Regions from separate parts of the Paractinoplanes hotanensis genome, predicted to be linked through region 1. Evidence: predicted binding sites of a transcription regulator. Region 1 holds the regulator's gene; the other holds the start of a gene.
The links. The regulator HspR, encoded in region 1, represses chaperone genes until heat shock. The targets are predictions, from matches to a motif close to TTGAGTNNNNNNNACTCAA.
Positions count from the first base shown of each region.

Region 2: a site for HspR is predicted at 1,966-1,984, ahead of lon (endopeptidase La). Genes of this name have one in related genera too.

Region 1 covers NZ_JAMQOL010000042.1:65,092-68,498, forward strand. Annotated here, with positions in the region: gene LXN57_RS29485 (cation:proton antiporter) at 1-889, shown strand, start outside; gene LXN57_RS29490 (hypothetical protein) at 1,016-1,465, shown strand; gene LXN57_RS29495 (heat shock protein transcriptional repressor HspR) at 1,493-1,927, opposite strand; gene dnaJ (molecular chaperone DnaJ) at 1,946-3,145, opposite strand; gene grpE (nucleotide exchange factor GrpE) at 3,213-3,407, opposite strand, start outside.
Region 2 covers NZ_JAMQOL010000048.1:131,964-135,370, forward strand. Annotated here, with positions in the region: gene lon (endopeptidase La) at 1-1,891, opposite strand, end outside; gene LXN57_RS33325 (hypothetical protein) at 2,166-2,804, shown strand; gene LXN57_RS33330 ((2Fe-2S)-binding protein) at 2,820-3,407, opposite strand, start outside.

The DNA of each region.
Region 1 (3,407 bases):
CGCCGTCCTCCTGGGCTGGGAGTGGCAGGCCGCGCTGGTGCTGGCCGGCATCACCTGGGTCTCGTCCTCCGGGGTCATCGCCAAGGTGCTCGGTGACCTGGGCCGGCTCGGTAACCGCGAGACGCCGGTGATTCTCTCGGTGCTGGTCATCGAGGACCTCGCCATGGCCTTCTACCTGCCGCTGGTCACCGCCGTGCTGGCCGGGGTGGGCCTGATCGGCGGGCTCAAGTCGCTCGGCGTCGCCGTCGTCACCGTGGTCGCGGTGCTGGTCGTGGCGATCCGCTACGGCCGCCAGATCAGCGCCCTGATCTCGGCCAAGGACGCCGAGGCCCTGCTGCTGGGCGTCCTCGGGCTGACCCTGTTCGTGGCCGGCGTGGCCGAGGAGCTCAACGTTTCCGCCGCGGTCGGCGCCTTCCTGGTCGGCATCGCGATCTCCGGTCCGGTCGCGCACCACGCGACGCAGATGCTGTCCCCACTGCGCGACCTGTTCGCCGCGGTGTTCTTCGTCTTCTTCGGCCTGTCCACCGATCCGGCCGACATGCCCCCGGTTCTGCTGCCGGCGCTGGGACTGGCCGTGGTCACGATGCTCACCAAGGTCGCGACGGGTTACTTCGCGGCCCGCCGGGTGGGCATCGCCGTTCCCGGCCGGCTGCGGGCCGGGCTGGCCCTCATGCCGCGGGGCGAGTTCTCGATCGTCATCGCCGGGCTGGCCGTCGCGTCGGGTGTCGAGCCGCGGCTGGCCCCGCTGGCCACGGCGTACGTATTGATCACGGTCGTTTCCGGCCCGCTGCTCGCCCGGCTGCCCGATTACGACTGGTTCAAGACCTTTGTCCGCCGCTGGGGGCCGCCGACGAGACCCAAGGTGCAGCCACTCACCGCCGAGGACTGACCTGAGGCTGCATAAAGCTACTGACCGGTATCCGATTGTGAGCTCTTGACACTTTCGCCGGACAAGGTCGGCGCGCTAGTTTCGCCTGCGACAACTACGTGTTATCGGACTTTCTCGGGCGGCGACGTGACAGTGCGTGAGTCGACTTTTTTCGGGTTCGCCAATCCGGTCGATCCTCGGCCGGAAGAGCTGCAGGCGTGGGCCTATCACCCGGAGGCTGTGCCGCTCAGCGGCATGCCCCCCGACTGGGACCTGTTGATCTCCGGCGACGTCCTGGCGCCGACGCTGTTCGAACTGGCGATGGACAGGCAGTGTCCGGCTCGCCGCTTCGCCCAGCACTGCATGTACATCTACGCCGCCGACGGCGTCCGGCAGAACGCCTCGGGGCAGCGTAAGCGCCGGCTCAAGAAGTTCGTGGAGCGTGCGGAAGAGGTCGGCGACGAGCCGATGTCGATCTGGGCGCACAACTGCCGCGTGCTGATGAGCCGGCCCGAGATCTTCGACTACACCGACTGGATCGAGGGCGGCCTCGTCCGCCACCCCCGCCGGCTCGGCCTGTTCAACAACCGCAGGTAAGAGAAAAGGCCCCGCACGGGGCCTTTCCTACCTGTCGGATGCTCGCCGGGGGCGCCACACGACCAGCGCGGTCGAGGGGCGCTCCTGGCGTACCAGATCTCCACGGCCGTACGGGCTCTCGAGCTGGGCGAGGCGGGCGTACGCGTCGGCGAGCTCGTGCTCGAGCTCCCGCACCCGCTCCTGCAGGTCGCCCACCAGCTGCTCGAGTCCGATGATGCGCTTGATGCCGGCCAGGTTGACGCCTTCCTCCTGGCTGAGTTTCTGCACCTCGCGCAGCAACGCCACGTCCCGCTCGCTGTAGCGGCGCCCGCCCCCGCCGGCCCGGCCGGGCTGAACCAGCCCGAGCCGGTCGTACTGACGGAGTGTCTGCGGGTGCATCCCGGCCAGGCGAGCCGCGACCGAGATGATCAGGACCTTCGCGTCGGAGGACTGCTCGACCGAGATGCTGATCTCTTCATGCATGTGCCCCTCCCGATCCCGTTAGGTGTTCCGGCGCACCCGGGCCTCGAGCCGCTCCCGCCCGGCGGGCGGGGTCAGCTTGGCGAACCGCTCCAGCGCGTCCCGGGCCTCCCCCGTGACTCCACCCGGCATCTGCACGTCGACCGTGACGATCAGGTCTCCGGGTGGTCCGTCCTTGCGTGTGACTCCCTTGCCTCGCGCCCGCAGCTTGCGGCCGCTCGGCGTGCCCGGCGGCACCCGCAGGGTGACCGGGCCGTCCAGCGTCGGCACCCGCAGATCGGTGCCGAGCACCGCCTCCGCAATGGTGACCGGCACGACCAGGGTCAGGTCATCACCCGTACGCCCGAACAACTCGTCCGGTCGCACCATGACCTGCACGAAGAGGTCGCCCGCGGGGCCACCCCGGTCGCCCGGCTCGCCCCGGCCGCTGAGCCGGATGCGCTGACCGTCGGCCACCCCGGCCGGGAACCGGACGTTGATCGTGCGGTTCTTGGTGACCCCGCCCGTGCCCCGGCACTCCGTGCACTTCTGGTCGACGATCGTCCCCGCGCCCTGGCAGTCCCGGCAGGGCTCGGAGAAGCTGAACGATCCCTGGTTGCGCGAGATGAGGCCGGTGCCCTGGCACTGCGGGCACGTGCGCGGCGACGTGCCGGGCTTGGCCCCGCTGCCATGGCAGGTCTCGCACTCGCCGGCCGAGCGCAGCGTCAAGGGCAGCGTCGTGCCCTTCACGGCCTGCGCGAAGTCGAGCGTCACCTCGGTCTCGACATCCCGGCCGCGACGGGGACCGCCACGGCGTGCGGCGCCACCACCAGGCCCGCCGCCCGAGAATATCGAGCTGAATATGTCCGAGAAGCCGGCACCGCCGAAGCGACGGTCGCCGGGCGCGCCACCGGCCGCACCGGCGCCGCTGAACCCGCCGAACAGGTCGGACGGGTCGAACTGGGTGCCGCCACCGGAACGGGCCCCCCGGCGGAACGCGCCCGAGCCGAACAGCGAGCGCATCTCGTCGTATTCCTTGCGCTTCTTGTCGTCCGAGAGCACGTCGTACGCCTCGGAGGCGGCCTTGAACTTCTCTTCCGCCTCCTTGTTCCCGGGGTTGCGATCCGGGTGCAGATCTCGGGCGAGCTTTCGGTACGCCTTCTTGATCTCGTCGGTCGGAGCGGACTTGGGCACGCCGAGAACGGCATAGAAGTCCTTTTCGAGCCAGTCCTTCGAACTCATCCCGCCTCCCCCCTCCTGCGGCAGGTCCCGCCTGCCGCGAGGCGGCAGGCGGGACGAACGTGTGAGATCACTCCGGGTCGGCCACCGCGACCAGGGCCGGTCGCAGAAGCCGCTCGCCCAGCGTGTAACCGCGGCGCATGACCTCGACGCAGGTCGGCTCGGCGACGTCCGCGGACGTCAGGTGAGCCACCGCCTCGTGGCGGTTGGGGTCGAACGGGTCGCCCTTCTCGCCGAAGGCCACGAGCCCCAGCTTGCCGGTCGC
Region 2 (3,407 bases), on a different contig from region 1:
GGTGGTCGAGCTGCTCGGGCGAGATGCCCAGCTCCTCCGCGTGGGCCCGGACGTAGGAGAGCGCGATCTGCGCCGACTCCTTCATCACGTCGCCGAGCTGGCCGGTGACCGACAGGCCGCCCTTGTCACCGGGCAGCAGCGACGCCTCGATGTAGAGCACATCCCCGCCCATCCCGGTCACAGCCAGACCGGTGGCCACACCGGGAACGGCCGTGCGCTCGGCCGACTCCGGCTCGAAGCGCGGCCTTCCGATGAGGTCCTTGAGGTCGGCCGCCCCGACGGTGACGGGCAGCTCGCCCAGCGCCGCCTTGCGGAACACCTTGGCCAGCAGGCGCTCGAACGACCGTACGCCCGCCTCCCGGGTGTAGTTCGCGGCGATCTCGCGCAGCGCGTCCTCGGTGACCGTCACCTCGCCCTCGGACAGGGCAGCGCGCGAAAGCTGCCGCGGCACCAGGAAGTCGCGGGCGATGGCGACCTTGTCGCTCTCGGTGTAGCCGTCGATCGCGATGAGCTCCATCCGGTCGAACAGCGCCTGCGGGATCGTCTCGAGCACGTTGGCGGTGGCGATGAACACCACGTCCGACAGGTCGAGATCGAGATCGAGGTAGTGGTCGCGGAACGTGTGGTTCTGCGCCGGATCGAGCACCTCGAGCAGCGCCGCCGCGGGGTCGCCGCGGTAGTCGCTGCCGACCTTGTCGACCTCGTCGAGCAGGACGACCGGGTTCATCGAGCCCGACTCGCGGATGGCCCGCACGATGCGGCCGGGCAGGGCCCCGACGTACGTACGGCGGTGGCCGCGGATCTCCGCCTCGTCGCGGACGCCACCGAGGGCGACCCGGACGAACTTGCGGCCCAGGGTGCGGGCGACCGACTCACCCAGCGAGGTCTTGCCGACTCCGGGCGGCCCGGCCAGCAGGATCACCGCGCCGGAACCGCGGCCGCCGACGACCGTCAGCCCGCGGGACTCGCGGCGGGCGCGCACGCCGAGGTACTCGACGATGCGGTCCTTGACCTCGTCGAGGCCGTGGTGGTCGGCGTCGAGCACGGCTCGGGCCGCCACCAGGTCGGTGTTGTCGGTGGTGCGGACGTTCCAGGGCAGGTCGAGGACCGTGTCGAGCCAGGTGCGGATCCAGCCGGCCTCGGGGTTCTGGTCGCCGGCCCGCTCCAGCTTGCCGACCTCGCGCAGCGCGGCCTCGCGGACGTCGCCGGGCAGGTCGGCCGCCTCGACCCGGGCGCGGTAGTCGTCGTTGCCGTCGGCCTCGCCCTCGCCGAGCTCCTTGCGGATGGCCTTGAGCTGCTCGCGGAGCAGGTACTCCCGGTTGCGCTGCTCGACCGACTCGCGGACATCGCTGTCGATCTTGTCGCTGACCTCGGACTCGGCCAGGAAGTCGCGGGTCCACTCGATCAGCAGCCGCAGCCGGGCCTCCACGTCGGGAGTCTCCAGCAGCTCGCGCTTGCGGTCGTTGGACAGGTACGGGGCCCAGCCGGCGGTGTCGGCCAGGTCGCCCGGGTCGTCGATGGCGCTGACCGAGTCGATGACCTGCCACGCCTCGCGGCGCTGCAACACCGAGACGACCAGCTGCTTGTACTCGGCGGCCAGCTCACGGGCGTGCTCGCTCGGCGCGACGGTCGCGACCGGCTCGGCCTCGACCCACAGGGCCGCGCCGGGGCCGGTCACCCCGCTGCCGATGCGTGCTCGGACGCCGGTGCGGAGAACGGCAGCGGGCGTGCCGCCGCGGGACTTGCCGACCTGCCGCAGGCTCGCCACGACGCCGTGGGACGCGTAGCGGTCCTCGAGCCGGGGCGCGATGAGCAGCTCGGAGCCGGCCGAGGTGCGGGCCGCGTCCACGGCGGCCTGGGCCGCCTCGTCGAGCTCGACCGGCACGACCATGCCCGGCAGCAGAACGATGTCGTCAAGGAACAACACGGGAAGTCGCTTGGTGGCCACCCGGCACCTCCGAAAAGTTGAGTATGAGCCGCTCAACCTCGAAGGCCGTCAACATCTTCCGCCGTTCACTGCCAGCGAACACCGTCCGCCAGCAGGCTCAGCACCACGGGCAGTGCGAGGTCCGCGCGGAGGCATATGGCACAAACAGGTGATTCCTGCCATTGGGTCTGGGTAGACGATCGAACGACAAAGATCACGACTCCTGGAGGTTCTCCCCGTGCGTCGCTCCGCAACTCTGACCACCAGCGCCGCTCTGACCGGCCTCGCGCTGGTCCTGTCGGCGTGCAGCACGCCCTCCCCGGCCCAGGCCCCGGCCGGCATCGCGTCGACGCCGTCGGCAACGGCGCCGGAGACCACGTCGCCCTCACCAACTCCGGACGACACCAGGGTCGACCCGGCCGCGGCCACCAAGCAGATCCTGGGCGGCAAGCGGCAGGCTCTCATCCACATCACCGAGGACGACAAGGACTGGAGCGCCTCCTACGAGGGGCCGATCACCATCGGCTCCGGCACCGACGACGGCGCCCGGTTCCGGCTCATTCCGGCCGGCAACGGCCAGTTCCTGATCGAGGCGCTTCGGGCCCGCGAGGAGGGCGGCCGCTGGTGCGTGAACGCCGACACCGGGGACGAGCCGGTCAGCCTGGGCACGGTCAAGTGCGCCGAGAACGAGAACACCCTCTTCCGGATCAGCGCGACCGGCAAGTCGGACGACAAGGGCCGCCCCACGCACTGGATCTCCAACGAGAAGTTCGGCACCGTGCAGGTGCGAAACGACGGCTCGGCGCTCTACATCCAGGAGGTCGGCGACGGCGGCAGCCGCGGCACTTTCAGCTTCGTCGACCGTGGCGCCCTCTGAGAACCGCGGCGCCCGCTAAGGCCCGTAGGCGAGCAGCCGCGTACGGCGGGAGTCGTCGTCGCGCAGGGGGCAGGTGTCGCAGCGGTTCTCGGCGGGCGAGCCGGGTTCGGACGTGCTGCGGTAGTAGAGGCAGCACGTGCCGCGCACCTGGTGCAGACGATCGCCGGCCGGGAACTGGCGGCTGCGCGGGAAGCGTACGGGGACGTGCCGGGCCAGCGCGTCCAGCAGGCGCTGCGCCCGCGACCAGGCGGCCTGCTGGTCGCGCCCGGCCAGTTCGGCCAGCCACAGGGCCGTCGCCGTGACGTCGTCGGCGGCCAGACCCCAGAGGTTGCGTAGCCCGAACGGGGCCCGGGTGCGCACCGCCTCGAAGAGCGGGGTCAGCGTGGCCGCGGCCCGCGACGCCCACCAGTCGTCGAGGGCGTTCTCGTCCGGCAGGGCGACGCTGTCGGGGTGGGCGGCCGCCGGGTCGCCGGTCAGCACCGCGATCACGCCCGTACGTACGCCGCGCGCGTCGAACTCGCCGTTGCCGGCGGGCAACGCGGTCAGGTTGGACAGCGCCGGGTCGGGGCAGCGCCGGTCGAGCAGCAGCGAACCGACGGTCGG